DNA from 3 places in the Streptomyces sp. NPDC046909 genome. Region 2 is predicted to be linked to each of the others. Evidence: riboswitches for the same ligand, from Rfam matches in the RefSeq annotation. Region 2 holds a riboswitch; each other region holds the start of a gene.
The links. Region 2 has a riboswitch for S-adenosylmethionine ahead of ABZ928_RS33850 (aminotransferase class V-fold PLP-dependent enzyme). Riboswitches for the same ligand answer to the same signal wherever they lie in the genome.

Region 1: another riboswitch for S-adenosylmethionine. It lies ahead of ABZ928_RS21300 (putative leader peptide); the one in region 2 lies ahead of ABZ928_RS33850 (aminotransferase class V-fold PLP-dependent enzyme).
Region 3: another riboswitch for S-adenosylmethionine. It lies ahead of thrC (threonine synthase); the one in region 2 lies ahead of ABZ928_RS33850 (aminotransferase class V-fold PLP-dependent enzyme).

Annotation. Positions count from the first base shown of each region.
Region 1 is NZ_JBEYXC010000006.1:132,457-142,093, forward strand. Features, by position in the region: gene ABZ928_RS21290 (ABC transporter permease) at 1-347, opposite strand, end outside; gene ABZ928_RS21295 (ABC transporter substrate-binding protein) at 350-1,969, opposite strand; gene ABZ928_RS21300 (putative leader peptide) at 2,153-2,269, opposite strand; SAM riboswitch class IV at 2,305-2,418, opposite strand; gene ABZ928_RS21305 (DNA alkylation repair protein) at 2,566-3,231, opposite strand; gene ABZ928_RS21310 (SDR family oxidoreductase) at 3,233-4,084, opposite strand; gene fxsT (FxSxx-COOH system tetratricopeptide repeat protein) at 4,436-8,629, opposite strand; gene ABZ928_RS21320 (MoxR family ATPase) at 8,626-9,637, opposite strand, start outside.
Region 2 is NZ_JBEYXC010000011.1:347,443-357,079, reverse strand. Features, by position in the region: gene ABZ928_RS33865 (Rieske 2Fe-2S domain-containing protein) at 1-145, shown strand, start outside; gene ABZ928_RS33860 (cytochrome bc complex cytochrome b subunit) at 142-1,776, shown strand; gene trpD (anthranilate phosphoribosyltransferase) at 1,916-2,980, shown strand; SAM riboswitch class IV at 3,055-3,171, shown strand; gene ABZ928_RS33850 (aminotransferase class V-fold PLP-dependent enzyme) at 3,317-4,678, shown strand; gene ABZ928_RS33845 (serine/threonine-protein kinase) at 4,744-6,900, shown strand; gene ABZ928_RS33840 (Lrp/AsnC ligand binding domain-containing protein) at 6,897-7,178, opposite strand; gene ABZ928_RS33835 (rhomboid family intramembrane serine protease) at 7,221-7,979, opposite strand; gene ABZ928_RS33830 (hypothetical protein) at 8,144-8,383, shown strand; gene ABZ928_RS33825 (NYN domain-containing protein) at 8,420-9,637, shown strand, end outside.
Region 3 is NZ_JBEYXC010000004.1:598,256-607,892, forward strand. Features, by position in the region: gene groL (chaperonin GroEL) at 1-857, opposite strand, end outside; gene ABZ928_RS15755 (cold-shock protein) at 1,186-1,389, opposite strand; gene ABZ928_RS15760 (ubiquitin-like small modifier protein 1) at 1,831-2,106, opposite strand; gene thrC (threonine synthase) at 2,103-3,404, opposite strand; SAM riboswitch class I at 3,422-3,577, opposite strand; gene ABZ928_RS15770 (glucosyl-3-phosphoglycerate synthase) at 3,714-4,658, shown strand; gene ABZ928_RS15775 (trehalose-6-phosphate synthase) at 4,785-6,182, shown strand; gene otsB (trehalose-phosphatase) at 6,187-7,047, opposite strand; gene gatC (Asp-tRNA(Asn)/Glu-tRNA(Gln) amidotransferase subunit GatC) at 7,335-7,631, shown strand; gene gatA (Asp-tRNA(Asn)/Glu-tRNA(Gln) amidotransferase subunit GatA) at 7,637-9,139, shown strand; gene ABZ928_RS15795 (hypothetical protein) at 9,136-9,375, shown strand; gene gatB (Asp-tRNA(Asn)/Glu-tRNA(Gln) amidotransferase subunit GatB) at 9,391-9,637, shown strand, end outside.

The sequences.
Region 1 (9,637 bases), on a different contig from region 2:
ACCACCGCGAGCAGCAGCGCCGCGCTGGTCAGCTGGAGGGTCTGGGGCAGCGCGTCGGCCAGCGTCGAGGTGACCGGGCGGCCGGTGGACACCGAGTCGCCGAAGTCCCCGCGCACCGCCCGGCCGAGATAGTCGGCGTACTGCACCAGGACCGGCTTGTCGAAGCCGTACTCGTGGCGCAGGGCGGCGAGCTGTTTCGGATCGACCTGGCCCGAGTCCAGTCCGGCACTGGCCATCGCGGTGACCGGGTCGCCCGGCAGATAGTCGAGGACCAGGAACGACACCGTGTAGGCCGCCCAGAGCACCCCCACCGCCTGGGCGAGCCGTTTGATCACATAGCGGCGCACGGCTAGCCGATCCAGGTGTCGTGCAGCTGGATCCGGCTGGAGGCGTCGAAGTTCAGGTCGTGCACCTTGGTCGAGACACCCAGCTGGGTCTGGAGCTCCACCACCGGCGCGTAGTAGGCGTTCTGGACGATCAGCTCCTGTGCCACGCCGACCAGTCGCTCACGCTTCCCGGCGTCCGTGGTCGCGGCCTGCGCGGTCAGCGTGGTGTCGAGGCTGCCCGCCGGTACGCGGTAGAAGTTGGCCAGCTTGGTGGAGAAGGAGCTGCGCAGGATGTCCGGGTCGGCACGGGTGACGTTGCCCCAGGCCGCGTCGTAGTCGCCGGACTGCAACTTCGGCGCCAGCTGGGTGACCTGGACCTGCTGGAGCGTGATCTCGACGCCCACGTCCTTGAGTTGCTGCTGTATCAGCTCCAACGCGGGCTGGTTGGTGGCCGAGTTGGGGATCCAGGTGACGGTCAGGGCGAGCTTCTTGCCGTCCTTCGTGCGGATGCCGTCGCTGCCGGGCTTCCAACCGGCGGAGTCCAGCAGGGACTTCGCCTTGGCCGCGTCGAAGGCCAGGTCCGAGGAGAGGTCCGTGTAGTCGGGTGTGGTGTGGGCGAGGATGCTGGTGGCCGCCTGGGTGCCGGTCGGGAAGACGGTGTCGGCGATCTGCTCGCGGTCGATGGCGAACAGGATCGCCTGGCGCACCTTGGCGTCCTTGAGGACCGGCCGCGAGTTGTTGAGCCCGAGGCCGAACACCACACCGGGGTTGGCGCGCCGCTGAAGGGTGACCTGGCCGCCCTTGAGCGCCGCCTCGTTGGCCTTGCCGACGCTGGCGATCGCGTCCACCTGCCCGGACTGGAGACTGCCGGCCCGAACGCCCGCCTCCGGTACGACCTTGAACACCAGCTTGTCCAGGTAGGCCTCGCCTGTCTTGGACCACCGCGAGGAGCCCCAGGCGTAGCCGGTGCGCTTGGCCAGCGTGATCGACTGGTTCTGCACGTACTGCTTCAGAACGAAGGGCCCGGAGCCGACGATCCCGTCACTGCACTTCTGCTGCGGGGTCTTCTTCACGCTCGCCGATGACTCGATGCCCAGCGAGTGCGTCGAAGTGGCTTGCAGGAACTGGGCGTTGGGCTCCTTGAAGGTCACCTTAACGGTGAGCGGGTCGACCACGGTGGTGCTCTCGACTCCGCTCAAGTAGCCCTGGGCCAGCGTCGCGAGGGCGCCGAGCTTCGGTACCGCGTCGAAGTTGTCCTTCACCACCTGCGCGGTCAGCTCGGACCCGTCGCTGAAAGTGACGCCGGACCGGAGATGGAAGGTGAACGTCTTGGTGTCGGCGCTGATGTCCCAGCTCTTCGCCAGCCACGGCACGATCTTGCCGGTCTTGGGGTCCTGGTCGGTCAGGGAGTCCACGGTCTGACGTACCGAGTAGATGGTGTCGTTGCTGGCGACCTGCTGCGGATCCACGCAGCCGGCGTCCGAACCCACCGCGAAGGTCAGGGTGCCGCCGGACTTCGGCTTGCCACCGCCGGCGCCGGAGTCGTCGGTGCCCGACCCGCAGGCGGTCAGCAGCACGCTGGTGGTGAGCAGGGCGGTGAGCGCCGCCCATCGGGGGGTTCTGAAAACCGGGAGAGCTGTCACGGAGGGGTTTCTCCTACTCGTGTCACCAGACATGGGGGTGCCGTACGAGGCACGGCCATGCCCGGGTGAAGGACGGCACCGAGAGGGCCGGTGGCGCGGAAAGGTGTGGGGAAAGGAAGGGAGAAGGGGAGCAGGGGCGCACCGCGGCCGGTGACGGACGTCAGCTGACGGCGGGCGGACTCGTCAGGCCGGACAGAGGCAGCTGGTCGAGCGCTTCAGATCGATGTGGCGCCGGCGCGAGAGCCGGGAGAACGCGGTGGCGTCGCCGAAGGAGACAGCCGGATCGACGTACTGCCGCATACCGGTCCCCCCTCATCTCCGGCCCCGTTCCCGGGGCCACGCGCTTGCGGGAATCGTCGATGATCCCGCCGGGCTTTCACCTGGAGCACCCCACCGCGCGGGAGGGTTGCCGGTCAGCGAGCCAGGGCTTGACGCTGACACTCAATGCCGATCGCGATGCTACGGAGCCGAATTGACGTACGTCAATGCCGTACTGGTGTGGCCTGGGCGGGAAGGCGGTGCCGTCTCACGTGCCGGGACGCGGGCGGCCGTACCCCGGGCCGTACCCCGCTCCGTGGTCCGCGCATCCATGGCGGCTAGCGCTGCCGCCGCACCATCTCGCTGATCCAGACGGGTGCGAACGGAGACGTGCAACCCGGGGGCGTCGGATAGTCCTTGAGCACTCCCAGGCGCTCACCGATGCCGATGGCACGAGCGCGGTGCTCGGCGTGGTCGATGCCGATCTGGGCCAGGCAGTGGTTCATCGCCCATTGGAGGCGGTCCGGGGCCTCCTTCATCTCCGCCTCGATGACGTCGAGCAGCCCGGCGAGGTCGAGTCCCTGAGGCTTCTTGGCCACGCGTTCGGTGGTCAGGGCCCACCCCGCGCTCGCGACGACGGGATCCGCATCGGCGGACCACGCCAGTCGCAGTTCCTCCGCGTGCGGGCTCTTCTTCACGACGTAGTTCACGAGCCAGTCGTGCACCTTGGGGGTGCGTGCCGCACGCAGCATGACGTCCAGCTCGTCACGGCTGAACGCCTTCGGGCGGCAGATCAGCAGCGCCAGCAGCCGGGCCGCGCTGTCCCCCGTCTCCCAGAGCTGCACGGCGAGTTCCTGCTGGGCCCGCAGCCGCTTCGCGAGCGCGCGCAGCTTCCCGAGGTTCACCCCGTGATCGTCACCGTGCCGCTCGTTGACCGCTCGCGTCTTCGCGTCCTCCAGGCCTGCCAGCGCGGCCATCACCTCGGCCACCGTCGCCTCGGCCATCTCAGCCTCCCGTCATGCCACGGATGACATCGGCGAGCGGAGTGGCGGGGTGGCCGGTCAGCCGGGCCACCGCGTCGCTCACACCGTCCAGCTCGCCCGCCGCGATGGCCGTGTACGTCGACACCCAGGCGTCGAGCTGCCACGGCGGGGCGCCGTAGGAGGCACGCGAGGCGTACGCCTCCTCGACCGTCTCGGGGTGGTAGGTGACCGTACGGCCCCGCACCTCGGTCAGAACGGCCGCCGCCTCCGCCAGCGACAGCGACTCGGGCCCCGTCAGGTCGTACGTGGCACCGGCGTGCTCGCCCGGCCGGGCCAGGACCGCGGCGGCGGCGTCCGCGATGTCGTCCTGGGAGACGAAAGCGGCCCGCCCCTGCCCGGCCGGACCACGGATGACACCGTCCGCGCCGGCCAGGTCGGGCACGAACTCGGCGTAGAGGTTGTCCCGCAGGAACGTGCACGCCAGCCCGCTGGCCCGGATGTGCTCCTCCGTGTGGAAGTGGTCCCGGGCGAGCGTGAACGTCGCGTCGGGGGCCGCGCCGAAGAAGGAGACGTACACGACATGCCGTACGCCCGCCTCGACGGCGGCGTCCACGAAGGCCTTGTGATGGGCGAGCCGGTCGACGCTCTCCGACGCGGAGACCATGAGGAGCGTCTCCGCGCCGGTGAGGCCGTGCACGACGGCGTCGTGATCGTCGTAACTGCCACGGACGGCCGTGGCGCCGGGCAGCCGCGGCGCCCGCTCGGGACTGCGCACCAACAGCCGTTGCGGCACGCCCTCCTCGGCCAGCCGACGGGCGACACGCCCGCCGAGACGTCCGGTGGCTCCGGTGACGACCACAGCCGGCTCGGGCATGATCCAGTCACTTCCTTCGCAGATCGTCGGAGTGCGTCAAGCTACTCCCCGGACTTTGCCGTCAGCGGGACGCCCCGCGCGACCGGCGTGCCGAAATCCGGTGTGCCGTCCGCGTACGGGTCGCGTGGCGTCGCCGTGACCACGGCCCGGGCCGGATCGGCGGTCCGGACCCGGTAGTCGGTCGTGGCGGGGTCGAAGTCCGCGACGGGCCGTCGTGAAGGGCTGCCGCGAGTACGAGGGGGATGGTTGGTGTGTCAGCACTCGGACAGTGCGGTGTCGGTGGCTGGGCACGGAACCCCCTTCCGGGGGACGGGGGACGGGGGACGGGGGGCGGGGGACGAGGAGTCGAGGTCAGCGGCGCTTGTGTGAACCGGCGCGTCTGCCCAGTGGAGTCAGGAGCTTCTGAGCCTGGAACCGCTTGCCCATCGCCGTCAGCACCGAGGCGAGGAACCTGATGGTGTTCACGGTGCTCGGATGCGCCTCACCGAGGACCCGGCGACTGCGGGCGAGCGTGTCCTGGAGCAGAGGCTCGGCATCCGAGTAGGAGTGCAGGCTGTAGAGCGCGACGGCCAGATGACGGGCGGCGGACAGCGTCGCCGGGTGATCGTCGCCGAGGACGCGACGACGGCGTACAAGAAGGTCCTCAGCGACCGCGCGCGCCTCGGCGTGCCGGCCGAGATCGCTCAGAGTGTGGCCGAGGACGTCCAAGGAGGCGAGGGTGTCGGGGTGGTCTTCCCCGAGGACGCGGCGGCGGCGGGCGAGGACGTCCTCGGCCAGCCCGTGTGCCTGGGCGAGGTCACCGAGCGCACTCAGACTGCTGACGAGGCCATGCTCGGACGTGAGGGTGTCGGGATGGTCGTCGCCCAGGACGCGGCGGCGGTGTGCGAGGACGTCCTCGGCCAGCCGATGCGCCTCGCTCCGGTGACCGAGCTCGCTGAGGGCGGCCGCCAGGTTGCTCGCGGAGGTGAGGGTGTCGGGGTGGTCCTCACCCAGCACCGTCCGGCGGCGGCGGAGGGTGAGTTCGTGCAGCCGGTGGGCCTCGGTGTGGTCACCGAGCAGGTGCAGGGTGCCGGCCAGGTTGTCCGTGGACGTGAGGGTGTCGGGGTGGTCCTCCCCGAGGACGCGGCGGCGGCGTGCGAAGACGTCCTCGGCCAGACGGCGGGCGTCCGTGTAGGCCCCGGTCTGCGCCGTCGCCTCGACGAGAAGGTCGGTCCACGTCAAGCTGTCGGGATCGTCTTCCCCGAAGGTGTCGACTCGCCTTGCGCGGAAGTCGCCGGCCATGGCGAGCGCCGCGTCCGCCTGGCCGCTCTGGAGGAGATAGCGCACCGAACGGAAGAGGGGCTCACGGAGCACGTCGTCGTCGCTGTGGGCGTCCGGACGTCCGGTCAGATGCGAGGTCAGCGACGCCCATTGGGCCCAGTTCTCGGGGAGGTGAGGATCACCGGGGTCGGCGGCGGCGAGGAGGAGGGCGACGCCCTGGCGCAGCGCGGCGGCCTGTGCCCCGCTGGTCCGCTCGCGGAGGACGGCTTGGGTCAAGCGGTGGATCTGGAATCGGTCGCCGGTGACGGTGGCCGCGCCGTACCGGGCGAGCGCGTACAGAGCACCATTCGTCCGCAGGAGGTCGTCCGGGGCGAATGAGGTCGTCGTCAAGCTGTCGCGGGCGGGCGTCAGCCAGGCCACGGGGATCGGCTCGGGCGCGAAGTAGGCGCCTAGCAGCAGGAGGCCCGAGGCGGCGGGGTTCTCCTCCTCCAGTCGGTCGGCGACGATGTTCACCGTTGCCGACACGGACGCCGGATAGCCGTGCGGCTTGCCTTCCCCGAGGATGCGCGCGGTCATGGTTGCGAGGAGCGCGCGATACCGCTCAACGGGGATACCCGTTTCGATGACTCCCGCGGCCTGGGCCAGTGCCAGCGGAAGGTCGCCGAGATCCTCGGCCAGGGCTCCCGCCTGTTCCTCTGTGAGCGTGGGAGTGCGGCTGGTCAGCAAGCGCACGGAATCGGCCCGGGAGAACGTGTCCACGTCGACTCCGGGGACCAGCCGTTGCCAGGAAGGGTCGCGGGAGGTGACCAGTACATGGCCCGGCCCTTCGGGGAGCCACGGGGCCAAGGCCTGGGGATCCTCCGCGCCGTCCAGGATGATGAGCCAGCGCTCCGTCGTGCTGAGGTGTTGGAGCAAGGCCTGACTGTTGGGCTGGATGCCCGCGTCCGGGCGCCCGATTTCCAGCCGCTCGGCCAACTCCGCGTAGCTCACCGGGAGTTGGTTCGCTTGTTCGGCCTCGACCCACCAGATGATGTCGTACTGGCTGGCGAAACGGTGAGCGTACTCCACCGCGACCTGACTCTTTCCGATCCCGCCCAAGCCGTGCAGGGCTTGAATCCTGGCCCGTCGTCGGGTGATCAGGATGTCGCGGACCCGGTCGAGCAGATCATCGCGGCCGACGAAGTCGGGATTGCGCCGTCGGATGTTCCACACACGCGGCCCGCCGGAGGCGCCGGGCAGCCTGGGCGTGGGTGCCACCGAGGGACGCGGCCCGTCGGCGGTGGGCCTGCGGGCGGGCCGCGCCAACGCCCCGACAGCCTGGAGAAGGATGGCCACGGCGTCGGACTCTTCAAGGCCGTGCAATGACGTGCCCGGGTAGGGCAGTGGCAGGTCCGGGCCGGTGTGGGTCAAGGGCTCGATCACGAGTGGGAGTACGCCGTCCCGCCAGGGCGCCTCGGCTCGGGGTTCGGACGAGACGTAGGACCGCGAGACCAACGCCACCACCACGCTCGCCCGCCGGAGCGCCTCGTCCATCCATCGGACGAAGTCGCCCCCGGACCGCAGAGTCTTACGATCCAGCTCGACCACGTACCCGGCTCGCTCCAGCTGCCAGCCCACCCACTCGGCCCACACCCGGTCCGGTCCGGCGTAGCTGAGGAACACCGTCGGCGAAGTGTCGGGCGATTCCCCCGCGCCCGGCGTGGCGGACACGGTGGCCCCCATCCGGGCCACGTCCTCGCGCGAAGCCCTGGCATACGGATCGCCCTCGACCGGCACCGACAACCTTTCTTGTGCCGCCCCGACAGCGGCCCCGCGGACCGTGCGGGTGCTGCCGTAGCGAGGTCTGAGGTACGCGGTGAGCTGGGTCCGGACCAGTTCCTGGACCGCTTCCGCGTCCTCGCGGAACTGCGCGGCGAGAAGGGCCTCGCGGACCTCCGTCGCGAACTCGAAGTGCAGCGGGCTGTCCGCCGGGGTCGCGTCGGCACGGCGGAGAAGTCCGCCGAGGAAGACCGCGGCCAGGTCGCCCCGGGACGAGTCCCGCAGCAAGGCCCGCTGCACCAGCCGGGCCAGCGGAACGGTCACCGGGGAGTGTGCGGACAGCAGCCCGGCCAGCCGCCAGGCCAGGGGAGTGGACGAGGCGCGGAAACGGCGGATCGCCTCCTCCGCCGACACGGTGACCGGTGCTCCGGTGGGGCGGCCGCGCACTCCCCTGGGAGTGTCGGACAGGAACAGGGCCGCCGACGTGGTCCAGCGGCCGCTGCCCGCCGTCATCTCCGCCCAGGCCCGCACCGGCACCGGGTCGAGCTCGACGACCGGGACCGGGATGCCACCGGCCGCCGGGTGCGCGGACGTCCGCTCCGGGCGTACGACCTTCCAGCGGGCGTTGGGCAGTCCCGGCCGGGGGATGTGCAACGGGGTCGGCGCGGCTGCCGTCCCGACGCGGTTCCAGAGGGAACTCGGGAGCAGATGGGCCAGGGCCACCTGGGAGTGGCGGGCCCAGTCGGCCAGCAACCGGTGCGCCGCGCCGGTGCGCCACATCGCGCCGACGGTGTCGCTGAGCACCAGGATCAGCTGATCACCCGCGGGGTCCAGCACCTCCCTGGGCGGCCGTGCCGGACGGTCCGACACAGGGTGCGGCCGGAGTTCCACGGCGGTGCCGTCGGCGGCGGGCAGCAGATTCCAGCGCCGCAGATGACGGAAGGCTCCCAGCCGGGTCACCTCCTGCTGGAATTCATGGACCTCGTCCTCCCACAGGCTCATGGACGGGCCGCGGTCGACCACCAGGGTCAGACCGAGCCACCGGGAGGGTTCGGGACGCAGGACCGGGATCAGGAGATCCTCGTCGACCAGCCGGGCGACGGTGGCCTCTTCGTCGAGTGCGAACGCGGTCCGGGACGGAACCTTGCGGGCGAGCGGCTTCAACGCCCGGGCCAGCGCCAGAGCGTGGGGCAGGGACGCGGCGGCCGGTACCTGGACGGGCGTGCCGGTCGGGGCGTCGCCGGACGTGTCGCACTCGCCGCCGGTGACATGGAGGTCCAGGGCCTCGTCGTCCGTGACGACTTCCGCCGCGTCCTGGGAGGGCTCCGTGGACCGCGGGGTGTGTCCGGTTTCCTCCCCCGGCAGGTCCGGCGGCGCGACCTCCGGGGCCGTCGGGGCGTCGGTGGGCCCCGGAGCAGGGCCTTGGGGCAGCACCCGCTGAGCGAGCCACAGGATGTCCGCCAGTTCCTCGGGTGTGGGATCGTCCACGCCGCCCTGGGCCAGCAGCGGGAGGAGGTCCGAGATCACTGGGCGCCGGGCCCGCTCAACTGGTGCATGGTCGCGTCGGCCAGGTCCTCGAGGTCCGAGGGAGCCGTCCAGGCGCCGGCCAGCCGTAGCTGGACCGCGTTCAGCAGTTGGTCCGTCGCCAGTTCACCGTTGCTGCGCCGCTTGAGGAAGGTGTCGATGACGCCGTTCGGCGCCTGGGCAGCGTCGGCCGCCTCCTGACCGATGCGTTGTACGAGGATGCGGTGCAGTTTTCCCTTGTCGGGCAGCGGCAGGTTGAGCCGAATGCACCGGCGCAGAAAGGCGGGTGGGAACTCCCGCTCGCCGTTGCTGGTGAGGACGACGACCGGAAAGGCCTGACAGCGCACCCTGCCGTCCGTGATCCAAGCCTTGCGCGCTTGGTCGTCGTCCGTGCTCACGAGCACCTTCGGCGCGGACTCGGACATCCGGATGAGCTCCGGAATGTCGAAGCGCCCCTCGTCCAGGACCGTCAGGAGATCGCCCGGCAGATCGATGTCGCCCTTGTCGATCTCGTCGATGAGCAGCACGCGCGGTTGCGTGGACGGGAGGAACGCCGTGCCGAGAGGCCCGAGTTGGAGATAGCGGCCGATGCTGTCACTCGCTCCGGTGCCGGCCCCGCGACGTTTCCCCAGCCGACGCAGATTGGCGTCCTCCAGCCGGCGCAACGCGTCGTAGCGGTACAGACCGTCCCGCAGGGTGGTTCGGCTGGTGACGGGCCACCGCAGGACCGGGCCGAGGTCCAGGTCCTCGGCGATGCTGTGGGCCAGCGTGGACTTGCCCACGCCGGGAACCCCCGTGACGAGCAGCGGGCGGCGCAGATACAGCGCGGTGTTGACGAGCTCGATCTCGGGGGCGTCGGCGATGTAGCCGGCGCCCCGCTCCCGGTCCGGCTCGCTCAGCGACGGGACGGCGTAGCCGTGGTCGATGACGCCGTCGAAGACCCGCCAGGGCGGCTGGTGTGCGGCGAGCCGGCCGAGCCTTTCGATGGCCGAGCCCTCGCCCTTGTAGATC
Region 2 (9,637 bases):
CCTCTCCGACGGTGCCCGAGTGATCTTCGGCCCCGCCGGTCACGCTCTGCCGCAGCTGCGCATCAGCGTGAACGACGAGGGCTACCTCGAGGCGCAGGGCGACTTCGAAGAGCCTGTCGGTCCTGCCTTCTGGGAGCGCGGATGAGCACCAACGCCAACACTGCGGAGCGGCGCGGCAAAGCGCCCGCCGGCGAGCGAGTCGCCGACTGGGCCGACGGCCGCCTGGGGATCTACTCCCTGGCCAAGGCCAACATGCGCAAGATCTTCCCCGACCACTGGTCGTTCATGCTGGGCGAAGTGTGCATGTACAGCTTCATCATCATCATCCTCACGGGTGTGTATCTGACGCTGTTCTTCCACCCGTCGATGAACGAGGTGGAGTACCACGGCAGCTACGTCCCGCTCCAGGGACAGCTGATGTCCGAGGCGTTCAACTCGACCATGCACATCTCCTTCGATGTGCGCGGTGGTCTGCTGATCCGGCAGATCCACCACTGGGCGGCGCTGATCTTCCTCGCCGGCATGTTCGTGCACATGATGCGCGTGTTCTTCACGGGTGCGTTCCGCAAGCCGCGTGAGGTCAACTGGCTGTTCGGCTTCCTGCTGTTCGTCCTGGGCATGTTCACCGGCTTCACCGGCTACTCGCTCCCGGACGACCTGCTCTCCGGCACCGGTGTCCGCTTCATGGAGGGCGCGATCCTGTCCGTGCCGATCGTCGGCACGTACCTGTCGTTCTTCCTCTTCGGCGGCGAGTTCCCGGGCGGCGACTTCGTGGCCCGCTTCTACTCGGTCCACATCCTGCTGCTGCCGGGCATCATGCTCGGCCTGATGGTGGCGCACCTGATCCTGGTCTTCTACCACAAGCACACGCAGTTCGCGGGCCCCGGAAAGACCAACAACAACGTGGTCGGCATGCCGCTGCTGCCGGTCTACATGGCCAAGGCCGGAGGCTTCTTCTTCCTGGTCTTCGGTGTCATCGCGGCCATCTCGGCGATCGCCTCGATCAACCCGATCTGGGCCATGGGCCCCTACCGTCCGGACCAGGTCTCCACGGGCGCCCAGCCCGACTGGTACATGGGCTTCTCCGAGGGCCTGATCCGTGTCATGCCGGGCTGGGAGATCAACCTCTGGGGTCACACGCTCGTCCTGGGCGTGTTCATCCCGCTGATGATCTTCCCGCTGGTCCTGGTCGCGATCGCGGTCTACCCGTTCATCGAGTCCTGGGTCACCGGCGACAAGCGCGAGCACCACATCCTGGACCGCCCGCGCAACGCGCCGACGCGTACCGCCTTCGGTGTCGCGTGGATCAGCTGGTACATGGTGCTGCTCATCGGTGGTGGAAACGACCTCTGGGCCACGCACTTCCACCTGTCGATCAACTCGATCACCTGGTTCGTCCGGGTCGCGTTCTTCGTCGTGCCGGTGCTGGCGTTCGTCATCACCAAGCGGATCTGCCTCGGCCTCCAGCGCCGCGACAAGGACAAGGTGCTGCACGGCCGCGAGTCCGGCATCATCAAGCGCCTGCCGCACGGTGAGTTCATCGAGGTGCACGAGCCGCTCAGCCAGGACGCGCTGCACACGCTCACCGCGCACGAGCAGTACGAGCCGGTCGCGATCGGCGCCACGGTCGACGAGAACGGTGTCGAGCGCAAGGTGACGGGTTCCGAGAAGCTGCGCGCCAAGCTGAGCAAGGCGTACTACGGCGAGGACTCCCAGATCCCCAAGCCGACCGTCGAGGAGTACAAGGAGATCACGAGCGGCCACGGCCACCACTGATCACCAGCGTCGCCACACGCGGTGGAAGGGCCCCCGTCCGGTCTTCGGACGGGGGCCCTTCGCCGTGTCCTGAGCTGGATAGGGTGGGCTCACACTGTTGGTGAACGCCTTTCTTCTTACGACACTCAGGAGCGGCCTTATGAGCGCTGTGACCCCCGCTGGAGGCGACACCGCGGCGGGCCGTTCCTGGCCCGAGGTACTGAACGCCCTGCTGTACGGCCGTGACCAGAGCGCCGATGCCACGGCCTGGGCGATGGACCAGATCATGCGGGGCGAGGCGACCGACGCGCAGATCGCCGGGTTCGTGGTGGCGCTGCGGGCCAAGGGCGAGACGGTGGAGGAGATCACCGGGCTCGTGCGGGCGATGTACGAGCACGCCAATGTGATCGAGGTGTCCGGGCAGACCGTCGACATCGTCGGCACCGGCGGCGACGGCGCGAAGACGGTGAACATCTCCACGATGTCCTCGCTCGTCGTGGCCGGCACCGGCGCGAAGGTCGTCAAGCACGGCAACCGGGCGGCCTCCTCGGCGTCGGGTTCCTCGGACGTGCTGGAGAAGCTCGGCGTCAACCTCGACCTGACCCCGAAGCGGGTCGCCGAGGTGGCCGAGGAGGCCGGCATCACCTTCTGCTTCGCCATCAAGTTCCACCCGGCGCTGCGTCACGCGGGCGCCGCCCGCGGCCAGTTGGGCATCCGCACGGTGTTCAACGCCCTTGGCCCGCTGACCAACCCGGCGAAGGTCAAGGCGCAGGCGGTGGGTGTCGCCGACCCGCTGATGGCGCCGATCGTCGCCGGTGTCTTCGCCGAGCGCGGCAACTCCTCCCTGGTGTTCCGCGGCGACGACGGCCTCGACGAGCTGACGACGACGGCCACCTCGCACGTCTGGATCGTGCGGGACGGCAAGGTCACCGAGGAGAGCTTCGACCCGCGCGACGTCGGCATCGAGCTGGTCCCGGTGGAGGCGCTGCGGGGCGGCGACCCGGCGCACAACGCCGAGGTCGCCCGACGGCTGCTCGACGGTGAGACGGGCCCGGTCCGGGACGCCGTCCTGCTGAACTCGGCGGCCGCCCTCGTCGCCCTGCATCCGACCGGCGCCCCGCTCGCCGAGCAGCTGCGGGCCGGGATGGCGAAGGCCGCGGAGTCGATCGACTCGGGCGCGGCGAAGCGGACGCTGGAGCGCTGGGTCGCGGCCAGCAACAAGTAGCCGTACCGATGGTCGTCCCGCGATCCGGACACGGGTTGCGGGGCGACGATCACATCGCGTACGTTCCTGTACCAGGTCATGAGTGACAGTCATGAGGCCCCGGCCGACTGTCCGGCAACCCTCCGTCCGTGGCGGGGTGCCCCGGGTGAAGACCAGGCCGTAGGCAGCGAGGTCTACGGCAAGCGCGGGCCCCTCTCGAAACCAGGGGTCCTGGTCGTTCGAGGGAGTCTTCCGTGAGCAAGCGAATGCGATAGGGCTGCCGAGCCCCGCCTCCGCGCACCCTTTTCCTCTTCTCCGCATGCCCTGCTTCGGCATGCCCTCTCACGGGAGTTCCCCATGTCTGTCTCCACCGCTGCCGCCGCCCAGACCATTTGTGCCCAGCTGCCCGTTCTGGGCCGGGATGTCACCGTCCCGCTCGTCACGGGTGGCGAGGTCACCTACGCGGCCCTCGACTACGCGGCCAGCGCCCCCGCTCTCCAGCGCGTCTGGGACGACGTGGCGGCGTACGCGCCCTACTACGGCAGCGTGCACCGCGGCGCCGGCTACCTCTCGCAGCTGTCGACCGACCTCTTCGAGAACGCCCGCAAGACCGTCGCCGAGTTCCTGGACTGCCGCGTCGACGACCAGCTGGTCTTCACCCGCTCGACGACGGACTCCCTCAACCTGCTCGCGCGGGCCCTCCCCGCCGACTGCCAGGTGTTCGTCTTCGAGACCGAGCACCACGCGAGCCTGCTCCCCTGGAAGGACGCCCGGGTCACCTACCTCAACGCCCCGCGCACCCCGGAGCAGGCCGTCGAGACCCTGGAGAAGGCCCTCGCCGACCGTGACCCGTACGGCCCCGCCCTGGTCTGCGTGACCGGCGCCTCCAATGTCACCGGCGAGCTGTGGCCGGTGCGCGAGCTGGCCGCCGCCGCCCACGCGCACGGCGCCCGGATCGTGCTGGACGCCGCCCAGCTGGCCCCGCACCACCCGGTCTCCGTGCGGGACCTCGACGTCGACTGGGTCGCATTCTCCGGGCACAAGCTGTACGCCCCCTTCGGCTCCGGCGTCCTCGCGGGCCGCGCCGACTGGCTCCGGGCCGCCGACCCCTACCTCGCGGGCGGTGGCGCCAGCCGCAAGGTCACGCGGCGCGAGGACGGCGGTGTGGACGTGGAGTGGCACGAGAGCGCGGCCCGCCACGAGGCCGGCTCCCCGAACGTGATCGGCGCCTACTCCATCGCCTCGGCCTGCAAGGCGCTCACCGAGGCCGGTTTCGACACCCTGGTCGCCCGCGAGCAGCACCTGATCGAGACGGTGAAGGCCGGTCTCGCCGAGGTCCCCGAGGTCCGGATCCTCTCCCTCTTCGGCGACGACGCCCCGCGCGTCGGCGTGATCTCCTTCGTCGTCGAGGGCTGGAACAGCTCCCACTTCGCCGCCGCCCTCTCCGCCGAGTACGGCATCGGTGTCCGCGACGGCCTCTTCTGCGCCCACCCCCTCGTCCGCACCCTCCTCGGCAGCGACCCGCAGACCCAGGGCGAGTGCGGTGCCCCGGAGGCCGCGCCCGGCGAGAAGTCGCTCAACGCGATCCGGGTCAGCTTCGGCGCGGGCACCCCCGACGAGCACGTCGAGCGTTTTGTGACCGCCGTGAAGGAGCTCGTCAGGGACGGGGCGAAGTGGCGGTACCGCACGGAGGACGGCCGTTGCGTCCCGGCCGTCTGAGCGGCTGACGGGCCTGCGTATACGCTGCCCCCGCGGCATGTTCACGTTCGACGGGGGAGCAGGAAGTGCAGGCGCTGCGCGCGACGGACCCACGCAGGATCGGCCCGTACGAGGTACGGGGACGGCTCGGCTCGGGCGGCATGGGCGAGGTCTACCTCGCCGAGTCGCGGACCGGGCTGCGGCTCGCGGTGAAGGTGGTGCGCTCCGAGTACGCCACCGACCGCACCTTCCGGGCCCGGTTCCGGCAGGAGGTGCGGGCCGCGCAGACCGTCGGCGGGACGGGGACGTACACCGCGCGCGTGGTCGACGCCGACCCGGAGGGCGAACACCCGTGGATGGCCACGGAGTTCGTGGAGGGGCCGAACCTGCGCGACGCCGTCCTCGACGGCGGGGCGCTGCCCGAGCGGGCGGTGCGGGTGCTGGGCGCCGCGCTGGGGGAGGCGCTGGGCGCGATCCACGGGCGCGGCCTGGTGCACCGGGACCTGAAGCCCTCCAACATCCTGCTGGCCCCTGACGGCCCCCGCGTCATCGATTTCGGGATCGTACGGGCCCTGGAGGCCACGGCGATGACCCGCACGGGCGCGATCGTCGGCTCGGTCGGCTATGTCTCGCCCGAGCAGATCCGCAACGGCGGCCAGGTCGGTCCGCCGAGCGACGTCTTCTCCCTGGGCGCGGTGCTGGCGTACGCGGCGAGCGGCCGTGAGCCCTTCGGCGAGGGGCAGGACTCGGTGATCCTGCTGCGCATCCTGACCCGGGACTTCGACCTGACCGGCATACCGAAGGAACTGCTGTCGCTGGTGGAGGAGTGCCTGAGGGACGAGCCGGGGGAGCGGCCGACGCCGAAGGACGTCGTCGCGGCCATGGGCGGTGCCCCGGACGGCGGTCTGCGTCCGGGCTGGTTCACCGCCGGGGGCCCGGAGACCGTGGCTTCCCAGGGTGGCGAACTCTGGCTTCCGGAGCGGGAGTCGGGGGAGCGGGAGAGCCGGGTCGAGTATGTGGCGCCGGTGGTGGTGACGGAGACGGCGGTGCCCGAGGTGCCGTCGACTCCGGCGCGGCCGTCGCGGCGCGGGCTGCTGCGCCTCGCCGCGGGCGGGGCCGCGGTCGCCGCCGTCGGGGGAGCGGGCGGCTGGTGGTGGCTCGGGCGGTCGGACGAAGGGGCCGGTACCGAGGGGAAGAGCGGGAGCGCGAGCTCGCCGGGGAGGACCGTCGCGCGGAAGGCGTCCGTGGGCTGGACGTACGAGGACGCCGGCCCGCCGAGGGTGGCCGGGGGTGCCCTCGGGGCGCTGTCCGCCGACGGCCGGACGCTGTACTTCGCCGGGGACGACGGGACGCTGCGGGCCCTGGTCAGCGACGGCGAGGAACGCTGGAAGGCGTCCCTCTTCAAGGGGGCGTCCTTCGTCACCAGGCCGGTCGTCACGGCCGACGGGATCTTCGTCGCCGCGGTCAACGAGGCCGCGGGCGAAACGGGCCGGCTCATCGCGGTGAGCGCCGACGGCGAGGAGATGTGGACGCGGGATCTGCCGAGTCCGTTCTTCCAGCAGCCCGCGGTGTTCGGGGGCCATGTCGTCGTAGGGTCCGCGAAGGGCACGTTCGACGGTCCGGGTGTCGTGCAGGCGTACGACGGCCGGGGCAAGGTGCGCTGGGACGCGGCGGTGGGCGGCGCGCCGCACGAGGAACTCGTCGTGGCCGGCGACGTCCTCTACGTGCCCTGCTACGACAACCACCTCTACGGGGTCCGCGAGGGCGGTGCCGCGGAGTTCGACGCCAAGATGGACGGTGATGTGGGACGGCCCGCCGTCAGCAGTGACACCGTGGTCGTGAGCACCGGGAACCAAGCCGCCGAGTTGTTCGGGCTGGATCTGGCGGGCCGTCTGAACTGGCGGGAGCCGGACCTCGAAGGTTCCTACGTCCCGGCGAACGCGGACGCCTTCGCCTTCCTGGGGGTGACCAACTTGGGGGCGGTGCTCAAGGCGATCACGGCGCGCGGGGACGTGGTCTGGTCGCACGGAGGGGGTGGGGCCTTCTCCGACCCGGTGCTCGTGGACTCCACGGTGTACGTGCGTACCGACACCGAGGTCCACGCCCTCGACCTGAAGGGCAAGGTGCTCTGGGAGGCCGAGGTGGGCCCCGACCCGGGCGTCCTGCTGACCCCCGTCGTCCACGGCCGCCGTGTCTACGCCGGCACGAACAAGGGCATCGCCGCCCTGGACGTCAGCGGTTAGCTGTCGAGGCCGATCGCGAACGCCGCTTCCAGGTCGTGCTGGGAGTACGTGCGGAACGCGACGTGCGTGTCCGTCGCCTCCACGCCCGGGATCTTGCTGATGCTGCCGGGGATGACCTCGGCCAGGTCCTCGTGCTGCTTGACGCGGACCATGGCGATCAGGTCGTAGGTGCCGGTGACGGAGAAGACCTCGCTCACGGAGTCCAGCGCCGCGATCGACTCGGCGATCTCGGGGATCCGGTCCACGCTGGTCTTGATGAGGACGATCGCGGTGATCACGGCTGGTTCTCTCCCTCGGGGGCCACTGCTGGGGATCTCACCCTACTCGGCGTCCAACGGGCCTGGCTTTTCTGCCGGGGGTCCGGGGGTTGTCCCCCGGGAAGACACAGCAGTCGCAGGGGGGAATCGGACCCACGCGAAGGCGAAGCCCAGGCCGAAGCCCACCAGGTGCGCCAGATACGCCACCCCCGGGCCCTGTGCCGCCCGCCCCGCCGCCAGCCATTGCAGCGCCGCCCAGAAGGGCAGCACCACCCAGGCCGGGAAGCGCAGCGGCAGGAAGAAGAGGAAGGGGAGCAGGCTTGTGATCCGTGCCCCCGGGAACAGGTACAGGAACGCGCCCAGGACCGCCGAGATCGCCCCGGACGCGCCGACCAGTGACTGTTCGGAGTCGGCGTTGGCGGCCGCGTAGCCGAGCAGGGCGAGATAGCCGCAGCCGACGTAGAAGAGCGTGAACTGGACGCGGCCCATCCGTTCCTCGGTCAGCACCCCGAAGACGTAGAGGAAGAGCATGTTGCCCAGGAGGTGGACCCAGCTGCCGTGGACGAAGAGGGCCGTCGCCGGGGTGAGGGCGGCTCTGGCGGAGCCCTCGAACAGTTCTGCGGGGACCACGCCCCAGCGGTGGAAGTAGGCGCGCTGCGTGGCGAGCAGCGCGTCGCCGGAGCCGTACGCCGGATTGAGGCCCGCCGCCGGGCCGATCACGAAGAGCGCGCAGCACAGAGCGATGAGGCCGTAGGTCACCGGTGCCGAGACCCACAGGGTCCTGCTCGTCCGGCCGACCGCGCTGCGCCAGTTGCTGATCATGAACACAGAGCATGGCGTAACGGGACGCATGCGAACAGACCGCCTCGCCGCCGTGGACGGGCCAGCGGTGAGTACCCGCCAGGCCGTAGGGTTACGGCCACACGTGCCGGGGGACCGGCGCGTCGCGGACAATGGAAGACCTAGTAGGAATGAGCACAGGCACGATGACGGTTCCTCTGCCGACCGACTCGACGCGGTGGCGCTGCACCCTCTGCGGCAACCTCACGCGCTTCGACGTGACCCGCTCGTCGAAGGTCGTCGAGTACGTCCACCTCGACCTGGCCGGTGAGCCGAACGTCGAGGAGCGCGAGGTGGTCAGTGAGACCATCGAGTCGGTGCGCTGCCGCTGGTGCAACGCCGTGGATCAGGTGGAACTCGTGGACAGGCCGGGCGCCGGCTCCTGACGGAGCGGGACCCGCACAGCTAGTGGGGTGTGACGGATGGTGGAGAGCGCAGGCGGGGGGCCGGGCGACGGCGCCGCTGAGGTGCTCGACCGTCCGCTGCCCGACGGCGTGCGCCGCCGGGTCGTACAGATCGTGTCGGACGGCTTCGGCGGGCTGACCGTCGGCGAACTGCCCGCACAGCTCAGACAGTACGCGCGCTTCGCGCCGAACCGGCGGGCCAAGTTCGCCGGCAACGCGATGGCCGCGGCGCTGGAGACCGACCCGCTGTTCCGGCAGCGGATCGGGGAGAAGTTCAGAGAGGCCCAGCCGGAGCTCTGCGGGGCCCTGGACTCGGGCGCGCCGCCCCCGGCCGCGGATCCGCTGGACGTGGCGGCCGCGGCCTATGTACTGCGCCCCACGGGCTGGGTGAAGCTCGTGACCGCCGCAGGCGAGGAGGCCCAGCGGGCCGACGCCGAACGCGCCGACGAGGAGAGCCGGGCCGAACTGGAGCGGCTGCGCGAGGAGCTGGCGGCCGCCAGGGACCACACGCGCGCCGAGACCGAGCGGCTGCGCGTCGAGCTGGACTCCGCCAAGAAGGAAGCCGAATCGCTTCACCGCAAGCTGCGCGCGGCCCTCAGCGACGTCAAGCGCGGTGAGGCGGCGCTGCGCAAGGTGCAGGCCGAGATCGAGACCGTGCGCTCCGAGGGGCAGACGCAGGTGTCCGCCGCCGAGGGCGAGTCCCGGCGGCTCAAGGCCCGTCTGGGTGAGGTCGAGGCCGCCCTGGAGGCCACCCGGCGGGCCGCCCGCGAGGGGCGCAGCGTCGAGGACATGCGGGTACGGCTGCTCCTGGACACCGTGCTCGACGCGGCCCAAGGGCTGCGCCGGGAGCTGGCGTTGCCGCCGGTCTCCGTACGCCCCGCCGAGACCGTCGACGCGGTCGAACCGGGACGAATGACCCCGAAGGACATCGCCGCGCGGGCCCTGTCCGAGCACGATCCGGCCATCCTGGACCAGCTGCTCGCCCTGCCCCAGGCGCACTTGGTGGTCGACGGCTACAACGTCACCAAGACCGGCTATCCCCAGATGCCCCTGGAGAAGCAGCGTCTGCGGCTGCTCGGCCAGCTCTCGCAGCTCGCCGCCCAAACCGGGGCAGAAGTGACATGTGTCTTCGACGGCGCCGAGCTCGCCGCACCGGTGCTGCTCGCGCCGCCGCGCGGGGTGCGGGTGCTGTTCTCCAAGCCGGGTGTCACGGCTGACGAGTTGATCCGTCAGCTG
Region 3 (9,637 bases), on a different contig from region 2:
ATGGCCTTGCGACGGTCACCGAAGCCCGGGGCCTTGACGGCGACGGACTTGAAGGTGCCACGGATCTTGTTGACGACCAGGGTCGACAGGGCCTCGCCCTCGACGTCCTCGGCGATGATCAGCAGCGGCTTGCCCGACTGCATGACCTTCTCCAGGAGCGGGAGCAGGTCCTTGACGGAGCCGATCTTGGAGTTGGCGATCAGGATGTACGGGTCGTCCAGGGACGCCTCCATACGCTCCATGTCGGTGGCGAAGTAGGCGGAGATGTAGCCCTTGTCGAAGCGCATACCCTCCGTCAGCTCCAGCTCCAGACCGAAGGTCTGGGACTCCTCGACGGTGATGACGCCTTCCTTGCCGACCTTGTCCATCGCCTCGGCGATGAGCTCGCCGATCTGGGTGTCGGCGGCGGAGATGGAGGCCGTGGAAGCGATCTGCTCCTTGGTCTCGACATCCTTGGCCTGCTCAAGGAGGGCACCGGAGACGGCCTCGACGGCCTTCTCGATACCGCGCTTGAGAGCCATCGGGTTGGCACCGGCGGCCACGTTGCGCAGACCCTCGCGCACCAGGGCCTGGGCCAGGACGGTCGCAGTCGTCGTGCCGTCACCGGCTACGTCGTCGGTCTTCTTCGCGACTTCCTTGACCAGCTCGGCGCCGATCTTCTCGTACGGGTCCTCGAGCTCGATCTCCTTGGCGATGGAGACACCATCGTTGGTGATCGTGGGGGCGCCCCACTTCTTCTCGAGGACGACGTTGCGGCCCTTGGGGCCGAGCGTCACCTTCACGGCGTCCGCGAGCTGGTTCATGCCGCGCTCGAGGCCGCGCCGCGCCTCCTCGTCGAACGCGATGATCTTGGCCATGTGAAGTGGTCCCTCCAGGACTGGGGGTGATTCTTCTGGACCGCGCCCGCGCCCGCGACGGACGGCTCGCACACCTCGTGGTTCCTTGCCCCACCCGGCCTGCGGGCCTCACCGACCCGGTCCTTCGTTGTCACTCTCACCTTCAGAGTGCTAACGCCAATGATTAGCACTCGGCATGGTCGAGTGCAAGCGCCTCTCGGGGATCGACCAGGTCCCGCAGCGGTCCCGGCAGCCCTTACAGGGGTCCGGACAGACCGAAGGGCCCGCACCCCTCACGAGGTGCGAGCCCTTCGGCAGAAGACGCTCGGTGTTCAGTCGGTCGCGCGTATCAAGCGGTGACGCGAACCATGTCGGCCTGCGGGCCCTTCTGGCCCTGCGAGATCTCGAACTCCACCCGCTGGCCCTCTTCCAGGGTGCGGTACCCGTCCATCTGGATCGCGCTGTAGTGGACGAAAACATCCGCACCACCGTCGACCGCGATGAAGCCGTACCCCTTCTCCGCGTTGAACCACTTGACGGTGCCCTGAGCCATGCCTAACTCCCCTATTACTGGCCCTTGCACAGATCCGCACTTCGCGGATCCGGGTCAGACCTCACCCCCCACGGATTGGGGGCGTGCGCCGGAACGCGTCGACCGCGGCTGAATGTATCTGTCCAACTGCCGTCTGCAACAGGTCAATCGGACGAGAATTCTGGACGTGAGGGGTCCGGAATGTAGTGAGAATTCGCCCGAATTCGGGGCAAGTCGGGCCCCATAAAAGGCGCAAAATTCGCAAAAGAACCGCACACTTTGGCTACTTCTCGTCGCACTCGGAGCGAGAACTCATATGCGGCTGGCATGGGGAGCGGAGCAGGTTCCCCAACTGTACCGCGCTCAACCATAGAGAATTGCCCCCTCCGCTTCTCTCACGGAGGGGGCAATTCAATGAACTCTTGGTAATCGACGTTACCCAGGGTAACGATCGACGTCCGGTCAGCCTCCGGCGACCGCCGGGATGATCGAGACACCGGCCCCGTCCGGGGTGGCCGTCTCCAGGCCCTGCTCGAAGCGGACGTCGTCGTCATTGACGTACACGTTGACGAACCGGCGCAGCTTGCCCTGGTCGTCGAGCACGCGTGCGGCGATGCCCGTGTGGTTCTTCTCCAGGTCGGCGATGACGTCGGCGAGGGTGGCACCCTCGGCGGCGACCTCGGCCTGCCCGCCGGTGTAGGTACGCAGGATGGTGGGGATGCGGACGGTCACGCTCATGATGCGAGGCCAGCCTCTCGGAAGGAGTCCAGGTTCGGGCGGATGGTCGCGGTGAGGCCGGTGCCGGCCACCGCGTCCAGGGTCTTGAGGCCGTCGCCGGTGTTCAGCACGACGGTGGTGAGCGTCGGGTCGAGGAGACCGTTCTCGATCAGCTTGCGGGTCACACCCACGGTCACGCCACCGGCCGTCTCGGCGAAGATGCCCTCCGTGCGAGCGAGCAGCTTGATCGCGTCGACGACCTGCTCGTCCGTCACGTCCTCCACCGCACCGCCGGTGCGGCGCGCGATGTCGAGGACGTACGGCCCGTCCGCCGGGTTGCCGATGGCGAGGGACTTGGCGATGGTGTTCGGCTTCTGGGGGCGTACGACGTCGTGGCCCGCCTTGTAGGCGACGGACACCGGCGAGCAGCCCTCCGCCTGCGCCCCGAAGATCTTGTACGGCTTGTCCTCGACGAGCCCCAGCTTGATCAGCTCCTGGAGCCCCTTGTCGATCTTCGTGAGCTGCGAGCCGGAGGCGATCGGCACGACCAGCTGGTCGGGAAGCTTCCAGCCGAGCTGCTCGCAGATCTCGTACGCCAGGGTCTTGGAGCCCTCCGCGTAGTAGGGCCGCAGGTTGACGTTGACGAAGCCCCAGCCCTCGCCGGCCGGGTCGCCGATCAGCTCGGAGCAGAAGCGGTTCACGTCGTCGTAGTTGCCCTCGATGCCGACGAGCTCACCGCCGTAGACGGCGGCCATGACGACCTTGCCCTGCTCCAGGTCGTGCGGGATGAACACGCAGGACCGGAAGCCGGCGCGGGCGGCGGCGGCGCCGACGGCACCGGCCAGGTTGCCGGTGGAGGAGCAGGAGAGGGTGGTGAAGCCGAAGGCGCGGGCCGCCTCCAGGGCCTGGGCGACGACGCGGTCCTTGAAGGAGTGCGTCGGGTTACCGGAGTCGTCCTTCACATACAGTCCGCCGGTCACGCCGAGCTCGCGCGCGAGGTTGTCGGCCTTGACGAGCTGGGTCCAGCCCGGGTTGATGTTGGGCTTGTCGGCCACGTCCGCGGGGACGGGCAGCAGGGGCGCGTAGCGCCAGATGTTCGCGGGTCCCGCCTCGATGCGCTTGCGGAGTTCCTCGGTGTCGTAGGCCGAGAAGTCATAGGCGATCTCGAGCGGGCCGAAACACTCCTCGCACGCGAAGACCGGTCCGAGAGGGACCCGGTGGCCGCACTCACGGCAGCTGAGCGCTGCGGCGGGGCCGAGGTCTACGGTCGTAGCGGTGGTGCTTGCATCGGTGGTGCTTGCAACAGTCTGCGCAGCCATGGAGGCGAGGCCCTTTCTCCTCATCTTCCTCACGACGCATCTCGCCGTGAGACGGATTTGGCACCTTCCCTAGTCGGGAGCCTCGCGGAACGATCAACAATGATCTACGAGTACCGACTGGAGGGTTGCCGGGGCTTCATCGGGCCGTATCCCTCTGCCCCTCTGGATGAGCGGTATGAAGTTGTGAACGTCCGACCATCCAGGACATGCGATGGTCATCCGCGTTGTTCAAGACTGTAACCGACGGCCAGGACAGTTGAGATAGACGTCCGAACGGCGAGATGGATCACACGTGAAGGAGCCGCCTACGTGCTGAACGAAGTCGAGCGCTGGCTGACCACCCGCTCCTGGTCAGTGACCGATCGCCCGCTCCACCAGATCATGGCCGCCAAGCAACGCACGGGGCAGACGGTCAGCGTCGTGCTGCCCGCGCTCAACGAGGAGGAGACGGTCGGCGACATCGTCGCGATCATCCGTCACGACCTCATGCAGCAGGTGCCCCTCGTAGACGAGATCGTCGTCGTCGACTCCGGGTCGACCGACCGTACGGCGCAGGTCGCGGCGGCCGCCGGGGCCACGGTCGTGCACCGCGACGCGATCCTCCCCCGCGTCCCCACCGTCCCCGGCAAGGGCGAGGTGCTGTGGCGCTCACTGCTGGTGACCAGCGGTGACATCGTCTGCTTCATCGACGCCGACCTGAAGGAGTTCTCCTCCGACTTCGTCTCCGGGATCGTGGGCCCGCTGCTCACCGACCCCGCTGTCGACCTGGTCAAGGCCATGTACGACCGCCCACTCGGGAGCGCGGCGGGCCAGGGCGGCCGCGTCACCGAGCTGATGGCCCGCCCGCTGCTGAACATGCACTGGCCGCAGCTGGCCGGCTTCGTCCAGCCGCTCGGCGGCGAGTACGCGGCCCGCAGGTCCCTCCTGGAACAGCTGCCGTTCCCCGTCGGCTACGGCGTGGAGCTGGGCATGCTGGTCGACGCCCTGCACCTGGTCGGCCTCGACGCGCTGGCCCAGGTGGACGTGGGGGTCCGCAAGCACCGCCACCAGGACGGCCAGGCCCTGGGCCGCATGTCCGCCGCGATCTACCGCACCGCCCAGCTCCGCCTGGCCCGCGGCCACCTCATCCGTCCCTCCCTCACCCAGTTCGAACGGGGCGAGGACGGCTTCGAGCCGCGCACCTACTCCGTGGACACGGAGGAACGGCCGCCGATGGCGGAGATCGCGGAGTACGCGTCCCGAAAGGTCGCCTGAAAGGTCGGCTGAGGTCGGCTGGGGTTGGCTGAGGTCGCCTGGCCAGAGCCGCGTTACGGGCTCCGGCGGGCCGTATACACAGAACCGTACGTTTGAGCGTTTACGGGTCGGGCTAGGTTGATCCGTATGGCTTCCACGCAGGCTGCCCAGGGTGCCCGGGTGCTCGTCGCGTCCAACCGCGGCCCGGTCTCGTACGAGGTCCGGGAGGACGGAACGCTGTCCGCCAAGCGCGGGGGCGGCGGGCTGGTCTCCGGTCTCTCCGCGATCGGGTCGGACGCGGACGCGCTGTGGGTGTGCTCGGCGCTGTCCGACGGCGACCGGGAGGCGGTCCGGCGCGGTGCGGGCGAGTCCGGCGTACGGATGCTCGACATCCCGGCGGACGTGCACGCGGACGCGTACAACGGCATCGCGAACTCGGTGCTCTGGTTCGTCCACCACATGCTGTACCAGACCCCGCTGGAGCCGGTCTTCGACGCGGAGTTCCGGCGCCAGTGGGCGTCGTACGAGACGTACAACCGCGCGTTCGCGCAGGCGCTGGCGGAGGAGGCGGTGCAGGGCGCCTCGGTCGTGGTGCAGGACTACCACCTGACGCTGGTGCCCGGGATGCTGCGCGAGCTCCGCCCGGATCTGCGGATCGGCCACTTCTCGCACACACCGTGGGCGCCCCCGGAGTACTTCCGGATGCTGCCGGACGACGTGGCCGAGCAGGTCCTGCGGGGCATGCTCGGCGCGGACCGGCTGGGGTTCCTCACGCGGCGGTGGGCGTCGGCGTTCGAGGCGTGCGCGGCGGACGTCGTCGGCGGGCTCGGGGAGACGCGGGTCGGGGTGCACGGGCTCGGCGCGGACGCGGACTTCCTGCGGAAGCGGTCGCACGAGACCGACGTCGACGAACGGATGACGGCACTGCGCGCGGAGATCGGCGAGGGCCGCCGGGCGATCGTCCGGGTCGACCGGACCGAGCTGTCCAAGAACATCGTGCGCGGGCTGCTGGCCTACCGGCAGCTGCTCGACGACCGTCCCGAGTGGCGGGAGCGCGTGGTGCACGTGGCGTTCGCGTACCCGTCCCGCCAGGACCTGGCGGTCTACCGCGACTACACGGCCGAAGTGCAGCGCCTGGCCGAGGAGATCAACGAGCGGTACGGGACAGCGGGCTGGAAGCCGGTCGTCCTGCACGTCAAGGACGACTTCGCCCGCTCCCTGGCCGCCTACCGCCTCGCCGACGTCGCCCTGGTGAACCCCATCCGCGACGGCATGAACCTCGTCGCCAAGGAGGTACCGGTGGTCTCCGACGAGGGGTGCGTGCTGGTGCTGTCACGGGAGGCCGGGGCGTACGAGGAGCTCGGCGAGGACGCGATCGTCGTCAACCCGTACGACGTGATCGGCACGGCGAACGCGCTGCACGAGGCGCTGACCATGCCGGTGGAGGAACGGGCCGAGCGGACGAAGCGGCTGGCCGCGGCGGCGACGGCGTTGCCGCCGGCCCAGTGGTTCCTGGAGCAGCTGCACGCGCTGGACAGCGACTGATGTCTCAGTCCAGCTGACCCGCGAGCGCCCGCAACAGCCGTACGACCCCTTCCGGACCGTCGACGATCAGATCCGCCCGCTCCGCCAGCTCGGTGACCTCCTCGCTGCCGCTGCACACCAGTAGGCCGGGGACGCCGTCGGAGCGGAGTTTGTCGACCGCCGTGTACGCGGGGAGGTCGCCCAGGTCGTCGCCGGCGTAGAGGACGGCCTCGGCGCCCAGTTCGCGGACGTGGTCGAGGAGGGCCACGCCCTTGTCCATGCCGGGCGGGCGGAGTTCGAGGACCAGGCGGCCCGGTTCGACGATGAGCCCGTTGCGGGTGGCGAGGTCGGTGAGCGGTTCACGCAGGGCCTCGAACGCGGCCTGGGGATCGGCGGCGCGGCGGGTGTGAACGGCCAGCGCCCGCCCCTTCTCCTCGACCCACGCGCCCTGCCCGGCACCGGTCCGGTCGAGCAGCCCGGGCAGTTCGGCACGGGCCCGGGCGACGCCGGGGTGGGGCGGCGGGGCGGTGATCTCGCCGGTGGCGGCGTCCCAGCGTTCCGCGCCGTAGTGGCCGAGGATGACGAGGTGGTCGAGGCCGGGGATCCCGTCGAACCCGCCGAGCCGTACGGCGACGGCGGGCGGGCGTCCGGTGATCACCGCGACGGAGGCGATCTTCGGGGCGAGCGCGGCGAGTACGGCTGCCGCCTCGGGGTGCGCGCGGGCCTGCTCGGGGTCCGGGACGATCGGCGAGAGCGTGCCGTCGAAGTCGAGCGCGACGACGGTCTTGCCGGGCCGTTCGAGAATGGCCCGCAGTCCGTCGCGACCGGCCTGAGTGGCGGGGGTCGGCAGGGAGTCGTCATCGGCGGCGTGCTGGTGGCTGCCCATGTGAGGACCCTATCGATGTCTCGCCCCCGCCGCCCCTACCCGTCCCATCACTGGGGGCTGCCGCCCCCAGACCCCCGCTATCGGCCCTGAAGGGGCCTCGTCCTCAAACGCCGGACGGGCTGAAAAACCCAGCCCCTCCGGCGTTTGAGGAGCGGGGTCTGGGGCGGAGCCCCAGAAGGACGGGACGGGTAGGGGCGGCGGGGGCGAGGAAACCGCGTAACCGACACCGGCCCCCGCCCCATAGGATTGGCCCCAAACCACACGCACTCACCCCAGAGGATCGCTGCATGCCTGGCATCACGCGCGAGGAGGTCGCCCACCTCGCCCGGCTGGCGCGTCTGGAGCTGAAGCCCGAAGAGCTCGAGCACTTCGCGGGACAGCTGGACGACATCATCGGCGCGGTCGCACGCGTCAGTGAGGTCGCCGACCAAGACGTACCGCCGACCTCGCACCCGCTCCCGCTGACGAACGTCATGCGGGCGGACGAGGTCCGTCCGTCGCTCACCCCCGAGCAGGCGCTCTCCGGCGCCCCGGCCCAGGAGCAGCAGCGTTTCAAGGTGCCGCAGATCCTGGGGGAGGACTAATCGCCATGACGGACAACGTCAACATCATCAAGCTGACCGCCGCCGAGACCGCCGCGAAGATCGCCTCCGGCGAGCTCACGGCCGTGCAGGTCGCCGAGGCCCACCTGGCCCGTATCGAGGCCGTCGACGAGAAGGTGCACGCCTTCCTGCACGTCGACCGCGAGGGCGCGCTGGCCCAGGCCCGTGCCGTCGACGAGAAGCGGGAGCGCGGCGAGAAGCTCGGCCCGCTCGCCGGCGTTCCGCTCGCGCTGAAGGACATCTTCACCACCGAGGGCATCCCGACCACGGTCGGCTCGAAGATCCTCGAAGGCTGGATCCCGCCGTACGACGCGACCCTCACCAAGAAGCTGAAGGCCGCCGACGTCGTCATCCTCGGCAAGACCAACATGGACGAGTTCGCCATGGGGTCCAGCACCGAGAACAGCGCGTACGGACCCACCGGCAACCCGTGGGACCTCACCCGCATCCCCGGCGGCTCCGGCGGCGGTTCCTCCGCCGCGCTCGCCGCGCACATGGCGCCCCTCGCCATCGGCACCGACACCGGCGGTTCCATCCGCCAGCCGGCCGCCGTCACGGGCACGGTCGGCGTCAAGCCGACGTACGGCGCGGTCTCCCGCTACGGCATGGTCGCCTTCTCCAGCTCCCTCGACCAGGGCGGGCCCTGCGCCCGTACGGTCCTGGACGCGGCGCTCCTCCACGAGGTGATCGCCGGGCACGACCCGCTGGACTCCACGTCCATCGACGCGCCCGTCCCGCCGGTCGTCGAGGCCGCCCGCAACGGCAGCGTCGAGGGCATGCGCGTCGGCGTGGTCAAGCAGTTCCGCGGTGAGGGCTACCAGGCCGGTGTCATCCAGCGCTTCGACGAGTCCGTCGCCCTCCTCAAGGAGCTGGGCGCCGAGATCGTCGAGCTGGACTGCCCGTCCTTCGACCGCGCGCTGTCGGCGTACTACCTGATCGCGCCCTCCGAGTGTTCGTCCAACCTCGCCCGCTTCGACGGCCTGCGCTACGGCCTCCGTACCGGCGACGACGGCACCCACTCGGCCGAGGAGGTCACCTCCCTCACCCGTGAGGCGGGCTTCGGCCCCGAGGTGAAGCGCCGGATCATGCTCGGCACGTACGCGCTGAGCTCCGGCTACTACGACGCGTACTACGGCAGCGCCCAGAAGGTCCGTACGCTCATCACGCGCGACTTCGAGAAGGCGTTCGAGCAGGTGGATGTGATCGTCTCCCCGACGACCCCGACCACCGCCTTCCCGATCGGCGAGCGTGCCGACGACCCGATGGCGATGTACCTCGCGGACCTCTGCACCATCCCGACCAACCTCGCGGGCAACTCGGCCATGTCGCTCCCGTGCGGTCTGGCGCCCGAGGACAACCTCCCGGTCGGTCTCCAGATCATCGCCCCGGCGCTGAAGGACGACCGGCTGTACAAGGTCGGCGCCGCCGTCGAGGCCGCCTTCGTGGAAAAGTGGGGGCACCCGCTCCTGGAGGAGGCACCGTCGCTGTGAGCAAGCTGACCAAGGCGAAGGACTTCAAGAAGTCCAAGTCCGGTACGTACCTGTCGATGGCCACCACCGCGTTCGGCGCGCTCGGTGTCGCCAAGCAGATCAAGAAGGCCCGTGCCGAGCAGGACACGCTCCGGCTGGTCGACGCCACCGTCTCCGCGGTCGCGATCGTCACCGGCCTCGCCATCCTGTACCGCGAACTGAAGCGGCTGGGCGACGACGACGTCCTGCTGGGCTGAGAGGGAATTTCCACCGTGACCACCACGACCGACCTGGTGTCGTACGAGGACGCACTCGCGTCGTACGACCCCGTCATGGGCCTTGAGGTCCATGTCGAACTCGGCACCAAGACCAAGATGTTCTGCGGCTGTTCGACCGAGCTCGGTCAGGACGCCAACACGCAGACCTGCCCCGTCTGCCTCGGCCTGCCCGGCGCGCTCCCGGTCGTCAACGCGACCGGCGTCGAGTCGGCGATCAAGATCGGTCTCGCGCTGAACTGCG